DNA from 4 places in the Kitasatospora sp. NPDC090308 genome. Region 4 is predicted to be linked to each of the others. Evidence: riboswitches for the same ligand, from Rfam matches in the RefSeq annotation. Region 4 holds a riboswitch; each other region holds the start of a gene.
The links. Region 4 has a riboswitch for cobalamin ahead of ACIQVD_RS26045 (prenyltransferase/squalene oxidase repeat-containing protein). Riboswitches for the same ligand answer to the same signal wherever they lie in the genome.
Positions count from the first base shown of each region.

Region 1: it holds a riboswitch for cobalamin, as region 4 does, so the genes downstream of both, ACIQVD_RS15125 (HoxN/HupN/NixA family nickel/cobalt transporter) here and ACIQVD_RS26045 (prenyltransferase/squalene oxidase repeat-containing protein) in region 4, are expected to answer to the same signal.
Region 2: it holds a riboswitch for cobalamin, as region 4 does, so the genes downstream of both, ACIQVD_RS06620 (ribonucleoside-diphosphate reductase subunit alpha) here and ACIQVD_RS26045 (prenyltransferase/squalene oxidase repeat-containing protein) in region 4, are expected to answer to the same signal.
Region 3: it holds a riboswitch for cobalamin, as region 4 does, so the genes downstream of both, metE (5-methyltetrahydropteroyltriglutamate--homocysteine S-methyltransferase) here and ACIQVD_RS26045 (prenyltransferase/squalene oxidase repeat-containing protein) in region 4, are expected to answer to the same signal.

Region 1 is NZ_JBIVXY010000005.1:423,869-428,566, reverse strand. Features, by position in the region: gene ACIQVD_RS15140 (helix-turn-helix domain-containing protein) at 1-435, shown strand, start outside; gene ACIQVD_RS15135 (Fpg/Nei family DNA glycosylase) at 514-1,320, shown strand; gene ACIQVD_RS15130 (DUF6445 family protein) at 1,403-2,095, shown strand; cobalamin riboswitch at 2,179-2,389, shown strand; gene ACIQVD_RS15125 (HoxN/HupN/NixA family nickel/cobalt transporter) at 2,420-3,541, shown strand; gene ACIQVD_RS15120 (EamA family transporter) at 3,549-4,394, opposite strand; gene ACIQVD_RS15115 (helix-turn-helix domain-containing protein) at 4,514-4,698, shown strand, end outside.
Region 2 is NZ_JBIVXY010000002.1:584,618-589,315, reverse strand. Features, by position in the region: gene ACIQVD_RS06630 (helix-turn-helix domain-containing protein) at 1-673, opposite strand, end outside; gene ACIQVD_RS06625 (GNAT family N-acetyltransferase) at 943-1,437, shown strand; cobalamin riboswitch at 1,666-1,804, shown strand; gene ACIQVD_RS06620 (ribonucleoside-diphosphate reductase subunit alpha) at 1,974-4,388, shown strand; gene ACIQVD_RS06615 (ribonucleotide-diphosphate reductase subunit beta) at 4,409-4,698, shown strand, end outside.
Region 3 is NZ_JBIVXY010000021.1:2,846-7,543, forward strand. Features, by position in the region: gene ACIQVD_RS31365 (FAD-binding oxidoreductase) at 1-721, opposite strand, end outside; gene cobF (precorrin-6A synthase (deacetylating)) at 972-1,733, shown strand; cobalamin riboswitch at 1,843-2,069, shown strand; gene metE (5-methyltetrahydropteroyltriglutamate--homocysteine S-methyltransferase) at 2,220-4,526, shown strand; gene ACIQVD_RS31380 (CbtA family protein) at 4,612-4,698, opposite strand, start outside.
Region 4 is NZ_JBIVXY010000013.1:119,234-123,931, reverse strand. Features, by position in the region: gene ACIQVD_RS26060 (bifunctional 2-methylcitrate synthase/citrate synthase) at 1-603, opposite strand, end outside; gene prpB (methylisocitrate lyase) at 622-1,527, opposite strand; gene ACIQVD_RS26050 (MmgE/PrpD family protein) at 1,527-3,035, opposite strand; cobalamin riboswitch at 3,243-3,376, shown strand; gene ACIQVD_RS26045 (prenyltransferase/squalene oxidase repeat-containing protein) at 3,473-4,567, shown strand; gene ACIQVD_RS26040 (flagellar hook-length control protein FliK) at 4,609-4,698, shown strand, end outside.

The DNA.
Region 1 (4,698 bases), on a different contig from region 4:
TTCCGGCACTTCGCCGACAAGCGCGAGGTGCTCTCCGGCGGCGACGTGCTGCTGCGCCTGCTCGCCGACGCGATCGCCGCCGCCCCGCCCGGGGCCGGCCCGCTGGAGGCCGCCGGGGCCGCCCTCGCCGCCGCCGGTGCCCACGCCTTCACCGCCGAACGCCACCCCGCCGTCCGCGAGCGCCAGCAGGTGGTCGCCGCCAACCCCGAGCTCACCGAACGCGAACTCCTCAAGCGCGAGGCCCTCGCCACCGCCCTCACCGCGGCCCTGCGCGGGCGCGGCGTCCCCGACCCGGCCGCCGTCCTCACCGCCGAACTCACCCTGCTCGCCCTGCGCACCGCCCTCGCCCACTGGGCGGCCCGCCCCGGCCAGGACTTCACCGCCCTCGCCCTGGCCGAACTCGCCGCCCTGCGCGAGGCCGCCGCTGCCCTCTGAACCGGGCCGCCCGGCCTGTCCGAGCGCCCTGGGACAATGGACTCCTCGCGACCACCACGACCGAGGAGTTGACCGCCGGTGCCCGAGGGGCATGTGATCCACCGCCTGGCCAGGCAGAACGACGAGCTGTTCGGGGGGCGCCCGGTGCGGGTCTCCAGCCCGCAGGGGCGCTTCGCGGAGGGGGCCGCGCTGATCGACGGGCGGGTGCTGGACGAGGCGGAGGCGCACGGCAAGCACCTGTTCCTGGGCTTCGGCGAGCACTGGCTGCACGTGCACCTGGGGCTGTACGGGAAGTACGCGTTCGGGGCGGGCGAGGCGCCCGAGCCGGTCGGGCAGGTCCGGCTGCGGATGGTCAACGGCACCGGGTACGCCGACCTGCGCGGGCCGACCGCCTGCGAGCTGCTCACGCCGGAGGAGAAGGCGGCCGTCCACCGCCGACTGGGGCCGGACCCGCTGCGGGCCGGGGAGTCGGGGGAGGCGGCCTGGCGGCGGGTCTCCCGCAGCGGCAGCACGGTGGCCGCGCTGCTGATGGACCAGAAGGTGCTGGCCGGCGTCGGGAACGTGTACCGCGCCGAGGTGCTGTTCCGGCTCGGGATCAGCCCGCACCGCCCCGGGCGCGAGCTGTCCCGGGCCGAGTGGGACGCGATCTGGACGGACCTGGTGGCGCTGATGCACGACGGCGTGGCCGCGGGCCGGATCGACACCGTCCGCCCCGAGCACACCCCGGAGGCGATGGGCCGCCCGCCGCGGGTGGACGACCACGGCGGCGAGGTGTACGTGTACCGGCGGCACGACCGGCCCTGCCTGGTCTGCGGCACCCCGGTCCGCACCGAGGAGCTGGCCGCCCGGAACCTGTTCTGGTGCCCGCGCTGCCAGCGGTCCTGACGCCGCGTCACGGGCAAGCCTTGACGCAAGGTTGACCGGATCTTGGGCGAGGCCCCGGAACACCGCTCCTATTGTCGGGTCCATGCCCGCTCTCCCGTTCCAGGACCGGCGCCCCGCCCCGGCGCTCCCGGTCCTGCCGTACCGCAAGCCCACCCGCGGCCGTGACTACTGGGTCCTGGACGACGTCCTCCCGGACCCGGACGCGGTGCGCGCCCGGCACCTGGCGCGCACCGACTGGGACGAGGGCTACCCGCACAAGCCGGAGTCCTGGCCGGGCCTGCGGGCCATGCCCGGCCTGGAGCCGGCGGAGCTGGCGCGGGTCGAGGAGCTGGTCCGGGAGGCCACCGGCGCGCCGCGGATCTGGGCGCTGGACGAGGCCGAGGGCGGCACCTTCAACCACAACTGCGTGCAGGTGGTGGGCGCCGGGGAGTGCGAGCCGCGCCCGCACACCGACTCCCGCTCGCTGTGCCGCTACGCCGCCGTGCTGTACCTCAACCCGGCCGTCCCCAAGCGCTGCGGCACCAGCTTCTACCGGCAGAGCCTGCCCGGCGGCCGGCTCGGCGGCAACAGCGTGGTCGCCCCGCACAACAACCTGGTGGACGCGCTGGGCACCCGCTTCGTCCCGCCGGACTCCTTCACCGAGGACCTGGCCGTCCCGCACCGCTACAACCGGCTGCTGCTCTACACCGCCAACCTGATCCACACCGCGACCGAGTACCACGGGACGGCGCTGGAGGAGAAGCGGATGACCTGCGTCTTCTTCTGGATGGCCTGACCGGCGGTCAGCACACCGCTGACCAGGCGTGATCTGCGCCACCCCGGCCCGGGTGCGCCCTTGCCGCGGCACCCGCGGCGGGCCTACGGTGGGCGGGCCGTGGTGCTCGGGAAGCCGGTGCACCGTGTCCGCCACGCGAGTGCGCGGCACGGGAGTCCGGAGCGGCCCTCGCCACTGTGATCGGGGAGTCGTCGGCTCCCACCCCGTGCCACTGGCCCCCGCGGCCGGGAAGGCCGGGCGCCGGCGCGCAACACCCCGTCAGCCAGGAGACCGGCCACGGCATCTCACGAAGTGATCCACGAGGTGCTGGAGCGTGATCCGCGGATGACCGCGCCCGAATCGACCCTGGCCGGGACCGGCCCGGTCGCCGTCCTGCCCGCCCTGCGCTGGCGGCGCGAGGACACCCTGCGTACGGCCGGGCTGATGGCGGTGATCCTGGCCCTGCACGCGGTGGCCTTCGGGACGCTGCTGTTCCTGGTGGTGCCGTACGACTACCGGGTCGGCACCCAGGTGTTCGGCGTCGGCCTGGGCGTCACCGCGTACACCCTGGGGATGCGGCACGCCTTCGACGCCGACCACATCGCGGTGATCGACAACACCACCCGCAAGCTGATGGCGGACGGCCGCCGCCCGGTCTCGGTGGGCTTCTGGTTCGCGCTCGGCCACTCCTCGATGGTGGTGCTGATGGCCGCCCTGGTGGCTGGGGGCGCGGCGCTGGCGGGCACCCTGATGGACGAGGACTCGACCACCCACCAGGTGCTGGGCACCGTCGGCACCACCGCGTCCGGTGCCTTCCTCTACCTGATCGCGGCGCTCAACCTGGTCGCCCTGCTGGGCATCTGGCGGGTGTTCCGGGCGATGCGGGCCGGGGAGTACGACGAGGCCGAGCTGGAGAAGCACCTGGACGCCCGGGGCTTCCTGGCCCGGCTGCTGAACCGGGCCACCCGCTCGATCAGCCGCCCCGGGCAGATGTTCCCGGTCGGCATGGTGCTCGGCCTGGGCTTCGACACCGCCACCGAGGTCACCCTGATGGTGATGGCGGGCTCCGGCGCGGCCTCCGGCCTGCCCTGGTACGCGGTGGTCTGCCTGCCGCTGCTGTTCGCCGCCGGGATGAGCCTGTTCGACACCCTGGACGGCACGTTCATGAACATCGCCTACCAGTGGGCGTTCTCGAACCCGGTCCGCAAGGTGTACTACAACCTGACCATCACCGGGCTGTCGATCGCGGTGGCCTTCGTGATCGGCACCATCGAGCTGGTCGCCGTGCTGCACGACAAGTTCGGCCTGACCGACCCCGTCACCGGCTGGATCGCCGGCCTCGGCCTGGACAACGTCGGCTTCGTGATCGTCGGCCTGTTCGTGGTGGTCTGGGCCGCCGCGATCGGCTACTGGCGGATCGCCAAGCGCTCCCGGGCGTTCGGCGGCCCGCGGGCGGGCGCGTCCTGACGGCGCGTCAGCCGGCGGCCAGGATCAGTGTCCCGGCCACCGCGAGGCCCGCGCCCACCACCTGCACCCGCAGCAGCCGCTCCTTCAGCAGGCCGCGCGCCATCAGCGCGGTGACCACCGGGTAGAGCGAGGCCAGTACGGCCGCCACCGCCACCGACCCCAGGTGCGAGGCGGCCGCGTACAGGCCGTTCGCGGCCACGTCGGCCACCCCGACGGCGGTCAGCGCGGGCAGCGACCGGGCGCCCGCCGAAAGTCCGAGGGGCCGCCGGCGGGCCGCGGCGGCCAGCATCCCGGCCCCGACCACCGCGTTGGTCAGCCGCTGCACGCACAGCGTGAGCAGCAGGGCGCCGCCCGCGCTGGCGTGCGCGACCAGGGCCAGCACCGCCCCGAAGGCGAACGCCGCGCCCAGCGTCAGCACCAGCACCCGCCGGCCGACCGCGGGCCCGCCGCGCTGCGGGCCGCCCGCCAGGGCGACCCCGGCGACGGCCACCGCGATGCCCAACCCCTGGACGGCGCCGGGCCGTTCGCCGAGGAACAGGCCGACGCCGATCGGCACCAGCACGCCGACGGTGGCCAGCGGCGACACCACGCCCATCGGCCCGAGCGCCAGCGCCCGGTAGAACGCCAGCAGCGCGAACGGCCCGACCACGCCCGCCGCCACCGCGTACCAGAGGGCGGGGGAGGCCCCCGGCCAGCCGCCGGTGGCGGTCACCGCCGCCGCGAGCACCGCGGCGGCGGCCGACTGGGAGAGCACCACCACGGTCGGCGCGGGCACCCGCCGGGTGATCGCCCCGCCCCCGTAGTCGGCGACGCCCCAGAGCAGGCTGGCGAGCAGCGCGAACGCGGCGCTCACCGGAGGAACCGGCAGGCGGACAGCATGGTGGACCCCGCAGTACAGTCGGTGGATCTGTCGATGCCGCCGCAGCATAGTTCAACCTGCTGCACCCGCCCAACCAGAATATTGGACTGCCCGTGCCGGACGCCGATCTCGTCACCCAGGCCCTCGCCCGCAACCTCAAGCGTCTGCGGCTCGAACGCGGCCACACCCTGGACGCCCTGGCCGCCCGCTCCGGGGTCAGCCGCGGCATGGTCGTCCAGATCGAACAGGCCCGCACCAACCCGAGCGTGGGCACCGTGGTCCGGCTCGCCGACGCGCT
Region 2 (4,698 bases), on a different contig from region 4:
GGTGGCGGCGCATCCACTCCAGCACCCCGGCCAGCGACTCGCCGCCGCCCTCGGGCACCGGCCGGTTGATGAACTGGGCCTGGCCGCCGTCCCGGTGCGGGGCGACCACCATCCGGCGGGCGATCGCCCGGGCCACCTCGGCGCCCTGCACCTTGCGGACCAGGTGCAGGCAGGCGTCGATGCCCGCGGCGGTGCCGGCCGAGGTGATCACCGGGTGGTCGTCCACGTACAGCACGCCGGGTTCGACGGTGGTCAGCGGGAAGCGCTCGGCCATCAGGTCGGCGTAGCGCCAGTGGGTGGTGCAGCGGCGGCCGTCGAGCAGGCCGGCCGCGCCGAGCAGGAAGCTGCCGGAGCAGATCGACAGCAGGTGGGCGCCGCGGTCGTGGGCGGCCCGCAGCGCCGCGCAGACCTCCTCGGGGTAGTGCGCGCGGATGCCGGTGGCGGTGGCGATCACCAGGTCGGCCCCGGCGATCCGCTCGGGGCCGTGCGGGACGTCGACGGTGAAGCCGGAGTGGGTGCGCATCGGGCCGGGGCGGTCGCCGACCAGGGCGAAGTCGTAGACCGGCAGGCCGCTCTCGCTCCGGTCCAGGCCGAACACCTCGCAGGCCACCCCCAGTTCGAAGGGGTGGACCTCCTCCAGCACCACGACGGCGACGTTCTCCAGCTTCCGCATCCGGCCAGCATGGCAGTGGCAGGATTTCGTGGCAATGGTGCGTTCCTGCCACTCGTCCGGCCCCGGCCGGGCGCGGACAGTGGAGGCATGACCACCGCACTCGCCCTGCTGGGCCTCCTCGGCAGTTTCGGACTCCTCGGCGTCCTGGTCGGCCGCGACCTGGACCGCAACGGCCGGCACGGCCGCGACGACGTGCACCGGCCGGGCGGCTACCCGTTCGACCCGGACCTGGCCGACCCGCGCCGTCGGCCGTCCGGCACACTGTCCGGATGCGCTCCCCGACCGTCCGCCGCGCCCTCGACCGCGACCTCGCCGGAGCCGGGGAGGTCAGCGTCGAAGCCTTCGTCGGCGACGGCCACACCCGCCCCGACTCCCCCTACGCCGCACTCCTCCGCGACGCCGCCCGCCGCAACCGGGAGGCCGAGCTCCTGGTCGCCGTCGACGACGGCGGGGCGGTGCTCGGCTGCGTGACCTTCGCGCCCGGCGGCACCGCGTGGGCGGACGTCGCGCACCCCGACGAGGGCGAGATCCGGATGCTCGCGGTCGGCGCGGCGGCCCGCGGGCGCGGTGTCGGCCGGGCCCTGGTGCGGGCCTCGATCGCGCGCAGCCGGGAACTGCGGCTGGCCGGGATGGCGTTCTCCACCCGGCCGTCGATGACCGCCGCGCACCGGATCTACGACGCCCTGGGCTTCGTCCGCAGCCCCGCGCGGGACTGGTCGGCGGCGCCCGGCACGGACCTGTGGGTCTACACGACGCGGTTCTGAGGGCGGGCCCGAGCCGGGCCCCGAGCCCGGACCCGAAGCCGTCCGCGGGCCGTCCGCGGGCGGGTTCACGGGCGGGCCCACGGGCCGTCAGTGGGCGGTTCGCGGACGGTTCGTGGGCGGTCGGCGGACGGTTCGTGGGCGGCCGGCGGACGGTTCGCGGACGGTTTCGTTGTCTACGCGCGGCACCGCCGACGCGACACGCGCTACTACATCTGGTGCTTCCAGTTCCAGCCACCACAACATGTATGCTCACTCTCGCTGTCGACGCAGGGGAATCCGGTGCGAATCCGGGACTGCCCCGCAACGGTGAGCGGGTTGCTGCGACGCCCGCGCAGTCCGAGGACCTGCCGACGGTGTGCGACACGGCATCCCCGCAGACGCCATGCAGCACAGCTTTGCCGTCCGGTCTCGCGGGCGGACCGGGGGTGGTCTTCGCGCGCCGGAACGCGTTCTCGTTCCTTCGTGCCGCCCTCCCCTGGCCGCGTGCGGTGCCGGACAACCCGAGCCACGTCCGCCGCCACAGGAGAGAGTGCGCCTTGACCGTCGCCGCCTCAGTCACCCTGCCGTCCCAGGGATCCGCCGACGCCTTCACCGACCCCGGTGCGGCGCTGCTCCGGCTGCTCACCGACCGCAGCACCGACCTCCCCCAGGTGGACCCCGGCCACGTCGCCGCCGCCGCGCTGCGCGGCCGCCACGCTGGCTCGGACTTCGCCGAGCTGCGCGGGCTGGCCGTGGAGGCCGCCGCGTCGATGATCGCCGAGGACCCGCAGTACTCGAAGCTGGCCGCCCGCCTGCTGGCGCTGGAGATCCGCGACGAGGCCGCCACCCAGGGCGTCACCTCGTTCTCCTCCTCGGTGGCCGTGGGCCACGCCGAGGGCCTGATCGGCGACGCCACCGCCGCGTTCGTGGCCGGGCACGCCGGGCTGTTCGACTCGCTGATCGACGAGGCGGGCGACGACCGCTTCGAGTACTTCGGCCTGCGCACCGTCCAGTCCCGCTACCTGCTGCGCCACCCGATCACCCGCAAGGTGGTCGAGACCCCGCAGCACTTCCTGCTGCGGGTGGCGGCGGGCCTGGCGGTCGGCACCACCGAGGAGTCGGTGCGCGAGGTCGCCGAGCTGTACACCCTGATGAGCCGGCTGGAGTACCTGACCAGCTCGCCGACGCTGTTCAACTCCGGCACCCGGCACCCGCAGATGTCCTCCTGCTACCTGCTGGACTCGCCGCTGGACAACCTGGACTCGATCTACAACCGGTACGCGCAGATCGCCCGGCTCTCCAAGCACGCCGGCGGCATCGGCCTGTCCTACTCGCGGATCCGCTCCCGCGGCTCGCTGATCCGCGGCACCAACGGCAAGTCGAACGGCATCGTGCCGTTCCTGCGCACCCTGGACTCCTCCGTGGCGGCGGTCAACCAGGGCGGCCGGCGCAAGGGCGCGGCCTGCGTGTACCTGGAGACCTGGCACGCCGACATCGAGGAGTTCCTGGAGCTCCGCGACAACACCGGCGAGGAGGCCCGGCGCACCCACAACCTGAACCTGGCGCACTGGATCCCGGACGAGTTCATGCGCCGGGTCAACGCCGACGCCGACTGGTCGCTGTTCTCCCCGGCCGACGTGCCGGAGCTGGTCGACCTGTGGGGCGCCGAGTTCGACGAGGCGTACGTCAAGGCCGAGCTGGCCGGCAAGGCCGTGCGCACCATCCCCGCGCAGACCCTGTACGCCCGGATGATGCGCACCCTGGCGCAGACCGGCAACGGCTGGATGACCTTCAAGGACGCCTCCAACCGGGCCGCCAACCAGACCGCGCTGCCCGGCCGCACGGTGCACTCCTCGAACCTGTGCACCGAGATCCTGGAGGTCACCGACGACTCCGAGACCGCGGTCTGCAACCTCGGCTCGGTCAACCTGGGCGCGCACGTCGCCCCCGGCGCCACCGCCGCCGACCTGCTGAACGCGATGGACTGGGACCGGCTGGACGCCACCGTCCGCACCGCGGTGACCTTCCTCGACCGCGTGATCGACATCAACTTCTACCCGACCACCGAGGCCGGCACCTCCAACTCCCGCTGGCGGCCGGTCGGCCTGGGCGTGATGGGCCTGCAGGACGTCTTCTTCCAGCTGCGGATCGACTTCGACTCCGCCGAGGCCAAGACCCTCTCCACCCTGATCTCCGAGCGCATCATGCTCACCGCGTACGAGCGCTCCGCCGACCTGGCCGAGCGGTTCGGCCGGCACGAGGCGTACGGCGAGACCCGCGCCGCCCGCGGCCAGCTGCACGTCGACCACTTCGGCAGCGCCAACCCGCGGTGGACCGGGCGCTGGGAGGCGCTGCGCGCCCGGATCGCCGAGGTCGGCCTGCGCAACTCGCTGCTGCTGGCGATCGCCCCGACCGCGACCATCGCGTCCATCGCCGGCGTCTACGAGTGCATCGAGCCGCAGGTCTCCAACCTGTTCAAGCGCGAGACGCTGTCCGGCGAGTTCCTCCAGGTCAACCCGTACCTGGTGCGCGAGCTCAAGGAGCTGGGCGTCTGGGACCAGCAGACCCGGGACGCGCTGCGCGACGCCAACGGCTCCATCCAGGAGTTCAACTGGCTGCCGCAGGAGGTCCGTTCGCTGTACCGCACGGCGTGGGAGCTGCCGCAGCGCGCGCTGATCGACCTGGCCGCCGCCCGCCAGCCGTACATCGACCAGAGCCAGTCGCTGAACCTGTTCATGGCCGCGCCGACCATCGGCAAGCTCTCCTCGATGTACTCCTACGCCTGGAAGGTCGGTCTGAAGACCACCTACTACCTGCGCTCGCGCCCGGCGACCCGGATCGCCCAGGCCGCGTCCGGCGCCACCCGCACCGCCGCCCCCGTGCCGGTGCAGACCCCCGCCCTCTCCCAGGCCGAGCAGGACGCCATCGCCTGCTCGCTGGAGAACCCCGAGTCCTGCGAGGCCTGCCAGTGAGCACCGAAGACCAGAAGAAGATGCTGCTCGACCCGGGCTTCGAGCTGACGCTGCGTCCGATGCGCTACCCGTCGTTCTACGACCGGTACCGGGACGCGATCAAGAACACCTGGACCGTGGAGGAGGTGGACCTGCACTCCGACGTCGCCGACCTCGCCAAGCTCTCCGAGGGCGAGCGGCACATGATCGGCCGGCTGGTCGCGTTCTTCGCCACCGGCGACTCGATCGTCGCCAACAACGTGGTGCTGAGCCTCTACAAGCACATCAACTCCCCCGAGGCCCGGCTCTACCTGTCGCGGCAGCTGTTCGA
Region 3 (4,698 bases), on a different contig from region 4:
CGCCGCCGCGCAGCGCCCAGTGCAGGTCGGGTTCGTGCTCGGCGTCGGCGGTCAGCACGCAGGAGTCGGCGGTGACGACCTCGGCGGCGGTGAGCCGGTCGCAGGTCAGGCCGTACTTGCGGGCCAGCACCCCGATGCCGCCGCCCAGGGTGAGGCCGCCGATGCCCACGGTGGGGCAGGACCCGCCGGGCAGCAGCCGGCCGGCGGCGGCCAGGCCCGCGTAGACCTCGATCAGCCGGGCGCCCGCGCCGACCTCGGCCCTGCCGTCGGGGTCGACCCGGACGGTGTTCAGCGCGCGCAGGTCGATCACCAGGCCCCGGTCCGGGATGCTGTAGCCGAGGTAGCCGTGGCCGCCGCTGCGGGCGGCGATCGGGAGGCCGTGGCCGCGCGCCACGTCCAGGCAGGCCCGGACGTCGTCGGCGGAGGCGCACTTGGCGACCGCGCCGGGGAGTTGGCCGTCGTTCAGTTCGTTGAAGCCGAGCCGCGCCGTCCCGTACCCGGGGTCGGCGGGCAGCACCAGCCGGTCGCCGAGCCGTTGCCGCAGCGCCTGCCAGTCCGGCGGCGCGGCCCGCCACCCGCGTTGGCGGGGCGGGAACGCCCGCACCGAGCCCGCGTCCGCGCCGGAGGCCGGACCCGAACCCGGGCCCGCACCCGCACCCCGGTCCTGCGCGCGGGCCGGGGAGACGCCCGCCGCGAGCCCCGCCCCCAGTGCTCCGCCCACGGTCAGAAAACGACGACGGTCCATTGTCACGACGCACCTTCCTCCCCCGCGCCGGGCGCACGGAGGCTCTGCGCCGATCGTCACGCCCCGCCCCGCCGCCGCCCGGCCGCGGCCCGCCGGAGTGCGTCCGATGGCCCAGCGCGCGTCCGCGCGCGCACGACGCCCCGCCGGGCTCCGCGCGCCGGGGGCTGCCGGCCGGAGCGCCGACCCGAGCCGGTGGACGCGCCGGGCAGCAGGCACAATCGCCGGTATGCGTACTCTTCTCGTCATCGGCATCGGCGCGGGCGACCCCGACCACCTCACCCTGGAGGCGGTCAAGGCGATCGGCCGCACCGACGTGTTCCTGCTGCTCGACAAGCCGGAGGAACGGCAGGACCTGATGCGGCTGCGGCGGGAGATGATCGCCGAGCACGGCCGGGCCGGGCACCGGGTGGTCGAGCTGGTGGACCCGGCGCGGGACCGGTCGGCGGCCGGGTACGCGGAGGCGGTCGAGGAGTGGCGGGAGCGGCGGGCCGACCTGGTGGAGCGGGCCGTGGCCGAGGAGCTCCCGGACGGCGGGACGGGCGCGCTGCTGGTGTGGGGCGACCCGTCGCTGTACGACAGCGTGACCGCCGTGCTGGACCGGGTCCTGGCGCGCGGGCGGACCGGGTTCGGGTACACGGTGGTGCCCGGCGTCAGCAGCGTCTCGGTGCTGGCGGCCCGCCACCGCACCACGCTGACCCGCACCGCGCGGCCGGTGCGGATCACCACCGGGCGGCGGCTGGCCGCCGAGGGCTTCGGGCCGGGCGCCGAGGACGCGGTGGTGATGCTGGACGGGCAGGCCGCGTTCACCGCCATCGACCCGGCGGGCGTGCACATCCACTACGGGGCGTACCTGGGCACCGAGGACGAGATCCTGGTCTCCGGCCCGCTGGCCGAACAGGCCGACCGGATCGCCGAGTTGCGGGCCGAGGCCCGGGCCCGCAAGGGCTGGATCATGGACAGCTACCTGCTGCGCCGCACCGACGGCTGAACACCGCCCGGGCACCGGCTGACCACCGTCCGCCCGTCCGCCGTCCGCCCGCGCGTCCCACGGACCGGACAGCTGCCGCACTTCGCACCGGAGAACGCCCGGTCCGTTCTACACTGGCCGCGCAACTGGTTCGCCCTGTCCGCCAGGCAGGGCGTCGCAAGAGGGAACCCGGTGGGAATCCGGGACTGCCCCGCAGCGGTGAGTGGGAACGACCGCCGTCATACGCACTGGGTCCGGACGGGCCTGGGAAGCGACGGCCAGTAGGTGCCCGGGAGCGTCGAGCCTCCCCGGGCGGGCCCGCGAGTCCGAAGACCTGCCCGTTGCCCGGGTGCGACCGTTCGCACCCGGTGACCGGTGACCTCGAGGGCGGGTCGGTACGGACACCAGGCGGGCAGGCGCGGTCGAGCGCGGCACCGCCCGGTCTCGGCACCCTTCCGCGCCTCCTGTGCACCGGACCCAGGATCAAGGCTCGCGAGGAGAGTCCCCTTGACTGCGAAGTCCGTAGCCGCGGCAACCGTCCACGGATACCCCCGCCAGGGCGGGAACCGGGAACTGAAGAAGGCCGTCGAGGGCTACTGGCGGGGCACCGTCACCGCCGACGCGCTGCACTCCACCGCCGCCGAACTGCGCTGCGCCAACTGGCGGCAGCTGGCCGGCGCCGGCATCACCGAAGTCCCCACCGGCGACTTCTCGCTGTACGACCACGTGCTGGACACCACGGTCGCCGTCGGCGCGGTCCCGCCCCGGCACCGGGCCGCGTACCAGGCCGACCCGCTGGACGGCTACTTCGCGATGGCGCGCGGCACCCAGCAGGTGGCGCCGCTGGAGATGACCAAGTGGTTCGACACCAACTACCACTACCTGGTGCCGGAGTTGGGCCCGGACACCGTCTTCGCCGCGCACTCCGCCAAGCAGGTCGGCGAACTGCGCGAGGCGCTCGGCCAGGGCTACCGGGCCCGCCCGGTGCTGCTCGGCCCGGTCACCTACCTGCTGCTCGCCAAGCCCGCGCCCGGCGTGGCCGCCGACTTCGAGCCGCTCACCCTGCTGGACCGGCTGCTGCCGGTGTACGCGGAGCTGCTGGCCGACCTGCGGGCGGCCGGCGCCGGGTGGGTGCAGCTCGACGAGCCCGCGCTGGTGCAGGACCGCACCCCGGCCGAGCTGAACGCCGCCGCCCGCGCCTACCGGGAGCTGGGCGCGCTCACCGACCGCCCCAGGCTGCTGGTCGCCTCGTACTTCGACCGGCTCGGCGAGGCGCTGATCACCCTGGCCAAGGCCCCCGTCGACGGCCTGGCGCTGGACTTCACCGGCCCGGCGGCGGGCAACCTGACCGACCTGGCGGCCGTCGGCGGCCTGCCCGGCAAGCGGCTGGTCGCGGGGGTGGTCGACGGCCGCAACGTGTGGATCAACGACCTGGAGAAGTCCCTCGCCACCCTGGCGACCCTGCTCGGCCTGGCCGACACGGTGGACGTCGCCCCCTCCTGCTCACTGCTGCACGTCCCGCTGGACACCGCCGCCGAGCGCGACCTCGACCCGCAGATCGGCCGCTGGCTGGCCTTCGCCCGGCAGAAGGCCGCCGAGACCGCCCTGCTGGCCCGCGCCCTGCGCGAGGGCACCGCCGCCGTCACCGCCCAACTCGCCGCCAACCGGGCCGACCTGGCCTCCCGCGCGGCCTCCCCGATCACCCGCGACCCGGCGGTCCGGGCCAGGGCCGCCGCCGTCACCGAGGCCGACATCCGCCGCGACGCCCCGTACGCCGTCCGCGCCGCGGCGCAGAAGGCCCGGCTCGGCCTGCCGCTGCTGCCCGCCACCACCATCGGCTCCTTCCCGCAGACCGCCGAACTGCGCTCCGCCCGCGCCGAGTTGAACGCCGGACGGATCGACGCGGCGGACTACCGCAAGCGGATGGAGGCCGAGGTCCGCGAGGTGGTCGCCTACCAGGAGCGGGCGGGCCTGGACGTGCTGGTGCACGGCGAGCCCGAACGCAACGACATGGTGCAGTACTTCGCCGAGCAGCTCACCGGCTACCTGGCCACCCGGCACGGCTGGGTGCAGTCCTACGGCACCCGGTACGTGCGTCCGCCGGTGCTGGCGGGCGACATCTCCCGCCCGCACCCGATGACAGTCGACTGGTATCGCTTCGCGCAGGGCCTCACCGACCGCCCGGTCAAGGGCATGCTGACCGGCCCGGTCACCATGCTGGCCTGGTCGTTCGTCCGCGACGACCAGCCGCTGGCCGACACCGCCCGGCAGGTCGCCCTCGCCCTGCGCGACGAGGTGGCGGACCTGGAGGCGGCGGGCGCCGCCGTGATCCAGGTCGACGAGCCCGCGCTGCGCGAGACGCTGCCGCTGCGGCGCTCCGGCTGGCCCGCGTACCTGGACTGGGCCACCGACGCGTTCCGGCTCACCACCTCCGGGGTCCGCGCCGACACCCAGGTCCACACCCACATGTGCTACGCCGAGTTCGGCGACATCCTGCGCGCCATCGAGGAGTTGGACGCGGACGTGATCTCGCTGGAGGCCGCCCGCTCGCACATGCAGGTGGCGCGCGAACTCGCCGAGGCGGGCTACCTCGCCGAGGTCGGCCCGGGCGTGTGGGACATCCACTCCCCGCGCGTCCCCTCCCCCGAGGAGGCGCTGGAACTGCTGCGGGCCGGGCTGGCCGCGATCCCCGCCGAGCGCCTCTGGGTCAACCCGGACTGCGGCCTGAAGACCCGCGGTTGGACCGAGACCCGGGCCTCGATCGACAGCCTGGTCGCCGCCGCCCGCACCCTGCGGGCAGAACTGACCGGCTGACGTCCCGCCCGCGACGGACGGGACCGGAACGCCGACGGGCCGGCACGCACCGCATGCGGTGCGTGCCGGCCCGTCGGGCGCGCCGCTAGCGGGCGGCGGGGGCCGCCGTGGCGGTCGGCCCGGCGGTGCGGGCCGGCTTGGGCAGCAGGAGCCGCTCGGCCAGGTGACCGAA
Region 4 (4,698 bases):
GACCACCCGGGCGGTGAAGGTGGAGGCGTTGAAGCTGTGTTCGGCGTACAGCACCAGGGAGACCTCGAAGCAGCGCACCACCTCGGGGGAGGGGACGGTGCCGAAGCACATGTGGAAGAAGTTCTCGGCGTACCCCAGGTCCGGGTCCGGCGCGATGGGGGCCAGGCCGCGGCGGCGGCGCTGGTCGGCGGCGACCACGGTCGGCAGCTTCGCCAGCAGGTTCAGCGACTTGGCGAGGGCGGGGGCCGGACGGCCGTCGTCCTCGGTGGGGTCCTCCGCGCCGAAGAAGCTGACCGCGGTGCGCAGCACGTCCATCGGGTGGCAGGTCTCGGGCAGCTTGGCCAGCAGTTCGGCGGTGGTGCGGTCGAGCGGGCGCAGCGCGCGCTCGCGGGCCCGGAACTCGCGCAGCTGGGCCGGGTCGGGGAGTTCGCCGCGCCAGAGCAGGTGGGCGGTCTCCTCGAAGGAGCGGTGCGCCGCCAGCTCCTGGACGGGGTAGCCGCGGTAGGTGAGGGAGTTGGTCTCCGGGAGGACGGTGGAGATCCCGGTGGTGTCGACGACGACACCGGCGAGGCCGCGGTGGACCCCGGGCGTGGTGGCGGGCATGGGTGAACCTCCGGTGCGTCAGGTGCCGGGCGGCAGGGTGAAGTCGAAGACGGCCGAGTCGAAGGCCGCGTACTCCCGGTAGCCGAGCAGCTCGTACAGCCGGGAGCGGGTCTGCATCCGGGGCAGCAGGGACTCCTGGGTGCCCTCGGCGGCGATGGTCCGCAGGCCGTCCTCGATCGCGCCCATCGCCAGGCGCAGCAGGGTGACGGGGTAGAGGGCGATGTTGTAGCCGAGGTCCGTCAGGGTGCGGGTGTCCAGCAGCGGGGTCCTGCCGAACTCGGTGAGGTTGGCCAGCAGCGGCACGTCCACCGCCGCGCGGAACGCCTCGTACTCGGAGAGGTCGGCCAGCGCCTCGGGGAAGACCGCGTCGGCGCCCGCGTCGACGTACGCCTTCGCCCGGTCGATCGCCGCGCCGAGCCCCTCGACCGCGCGGGCGTCGGTGCGGGCCATCAGCAGGAAGTCGGGGTCGCGGCGGGCGTCGACGGCGGCCCGGACCCGGCGGACCATCTCCTCCCGGGAGGTGACGGCCTTGCCGTCGAGGTGGCCGCAGCGCTTCGGGTTGACCTGGTCCTCCAGGTGGAGCCCGGCCAGCCCGGCGTCCTCCAGCAGTTGGACGGTGCGGGCGGCGTTCACGGGCTCGCCGAAGCCGGTGTCGGCGTCGATCAGCACCGGCAGGTCGGTGGCGCGGGTGGTCTGCTGGGCGCGCTGGGCGATCTCGGTGACGGTGGTGAGGCCGATGTCGGGCAGGCCGAGGTCGGCGGCGAGCACCGCGCCGGACAGGTACGCGGCCTCGAAGCCCAGGTCCTGGATCAGGCGGGCGGAGAGCGGGTTGATCGCGCCGGGCAGGCGCAGCAGCCGGCCGGAGGCGAGCTGTTCGCGGAAGGCCCGGCGGCGCTGGGCGGGGGTGGTGCGGGTGTGCAGCATCAGAACAGGCCCTTCGGCAGGGTCGCGTCGAAGGCGCGCACCGCTTCGGCGTCCACGGCCGGGAACAGCTCGCCGAGGTCGGCGGCCCCGAGTTCGGCGAGGCCGGCCGCGGCGGCGAGGAAGCGCTCCTGGTCGGCCGGGGCGACGATCCCCTCGGCGAGGGTGCGGAACTTGCCCTCGTAGGCGGGCCGGTCGAAGGGCCGGGCGCCGGCCGGGTGGGCGTCGGCCACGCCCAGCTCGTCCTCGACGACCGAGCCGTCGTCCAGCGTGATCACCACGCGTCCGCCGAAGGCCCGGCGTTCCGGGTCGGGGTCGTGGTAGCGGCGGGTCCACTCCGGGTCCTCGACGGTGGTGACCTTCCGCCACAGCGCGACGGTCTCCGGGCGTCCGGCCCGCTCGGGGGCGTAGGAGCGCTCGTGGTGCCAGCCGCCGTCCTCCAGGGCGACGGCCAGGATGTACGGGATCGAGTGGTCGAGCGTCTCGCGGCTCGCGGCGGGGTCGTACTTCTGCGGGTCGTTCGCGCCGGAGCCGATCACGTGGTGGGTGTGGTGGCTGGTGTGCAGGACGACCGAGCGGACCCGCTCCAGCGGGCCGGCCTTCCCGCGCAGCCGCCGGGCCAGGTCGATGACCGCCTGGGCCTGGTACTCGGCCGAGTACTCCTTGGTGTAGGTGTCCAGGATCGCGCGGCGCGGCTCGTCCGGCCCCGGCAGCAGCACCCCGTAGTCGGCGGACGGGCCGTCCAGCATCCAGGCCAGGAAGCCGTCCTCGCCCTCGTAGACCGGCGACGGCGAGGTCTCGCCGCGCATCGCCCGGTCCACCGCCTCGACCGCCGCCTTCCCGGCGAACGCGGGGGCGTACGCCTTCCAGCTGGAGATCTCGCCCTTGCGGGACTGCCGGGTGGCGGTGGTGGTGTGCACCGCCTGCTGGACGGCCTGGTAGGTGACCTCGGTCGGCAGCCGCAGCAGCGCCCCGAGGCCGCAGGCGGTGGCCGCGCTCAGGTGCGCGACGTGGTCGATCCGGTGCGCGTGCAGGCAGATGCCCTTGACCAGGGCGACGTGCACCTCGTACGCCGCGACGACGCCCCGTAGCAGGTCCGCGCCGGTGCGGCCGGTGTGCTGGGCGACGGCCAGCAGCGGCGGGACGTTGTCGCCGGGGTGCGAGTAGTCGGCGGCCAGGTAGGTGTCGTGGAAGTCGAGTTCGCGCACGGCGGTGCCGTTGGCCCAGGCCGCCCACTCCGGGGAGACCCGGGTGCCGCTGCCGAACACCGAGGCGCCCGGGAGCGCGGCCCGGTGCGCGGTGGCCTGGGCGCGGGCGACGGCGACCGGGCGGCGCAGCAGCGAGGCGACGGCCACCGCGGCGTTGTCGATCACCCGGTTGACGGCCGTGTCCGCGCAGGCCGCCTCCGGTTGCTCGGTGCCGGCGGCCACCTCGGCGAGCTTCCAGGCGAGTTGGTCCTCGCGCGGGAGGCGGTCGGCGCTGGGGTGGACACGGACGCGGTGCTCGATCACGGGACTCCTCGGAGGCGTCGGCGGCTGGGGTGCGCATGATCGAGACTGCCGGTCGGACCGCGGGCGGTCCAGCAGGCCGAGCTGCGGAATCCGCACCCGGCGGACCGGTGAATCGGCGAATCCTGCGAAGAACCGGAGGCGCAGCGCCGACCGGGACGTCCGTCGGCGGGACGCGCGCGCCCTTGACCCGGCCTCCGGCGCCTCGCCATGATGGGCCGTCATGTTTCCCGACTCCGCCGTCGGGGGAAGTCCGGTCCGAATCCGGCGCTGACCCGCAACGGTAGGCCGTCGACGGCTGTCGACGGCGAGCCCGATCACCCGGTGGCGGAGGTGTACGTCCACTCCTCCCGTCGTGGTCTGCGGGCCGGAGCTCCGAGGGCTGAGCCGCCGCGCGCCACCTCCTCCGGGCCCCGCGCGCAGGTTCGGAAAGGCTCTCCATGACCGTGCTCCGCCGCCCCCTGCGCCTGCTCGCGATACCGGCGCTCGCCCTCGCGGCCACGCTCCCCGCGGCCGTCCCCGCCCGGGCCGCCCCCGCCCAGGCCGCCCCCGCCCGGGCCGTCCCGCTCCCCGCCGGCACCGCCACCCTCCGGCCGGACGCCGCCGCCGCGGGCTGGCTGGCCCGCCAACTCGTCGACGGCGACCACTTCGAGACCGTCTTCGACGGCACCGCCTACCCCGACCAGGGGCTGACCGCCGACGCCGTCCTGGCCTTCGCCGCCGCCCACGGCTCCGACACGGCCGCCGCCCGCGCCACCGCCTGGCTCGCCAGGCCGGAGAACACCGCCGGCTACCTGGGCGACGGCACCACCGAGGCGTACGCCGGAGCCACCGCCAAACTGCTGCTCACCGCCGAGGTCCGCGGCGAGAACCCGGCCGCCTTCGGCGGCGTCGACCTCCCGGCCCGCCTGCGCTCCCTCCGGACGGCCGCCGGCCGCTTCTCCGACCGCTCCCAGTGGGGCGACTACAGCAACTCCTTCGGCCAGTCCCTGGCCGTCATCGCCCTCACCCGCACCCCCGCCGGGGCCCCGGCCGCCGCCGTCGACTTCCTGGCCGGCAGCCAGTGCGCGGACGGCGGGTTCCCGGCCTCCTTCGGCCAGGCCACCTGCACCGCCGACCCGGACGCCACCGCGCTCGCCGTCCAGGCCCTCGCCGCCACCGGACGCGCCGCGAAGGCCGCCGCCGGACTGAACTGGCTGAGCGCGCACCAGAACGCCGACGGCGGGTTCGCCGCGGCCGGGGCCACCGCCTCCAACGCCAACAGCACCGGACTGGCCACCCAGACCCTGCTGTCCACCGGACGCCCCGTGGCCGGGCTCAAGGGCTGGAGCGCCCTGGTCGAGCTCCGGCAGGGCTGCGCCGCCGACCCGGCCGTCCGGGGCGCGGTCGCCTACGACGCCACCGGCTTCGACCCGGGCAGCGCCGCCCGCGCCACCGCCCAGGCGGTCCTCGGGCTGAGCGGCACCCCGCTGGTCGCCCTCTCCGCCCACGGCGCCCGCCCCGCCGCGCCCGCCCTCGCCTGCCCGGCCCGCTGAACGCCCTGACCGACTGGCCCCCGAAACCAAGGAGCACCCGCATGAGCGACACCCTCGCCCCCGCCCGTCCGGCCCGCCGCGTCCTCGGCTCGATCGCCGCCGCGACGGCGCTGACCGCCGGCCTGCTCGGC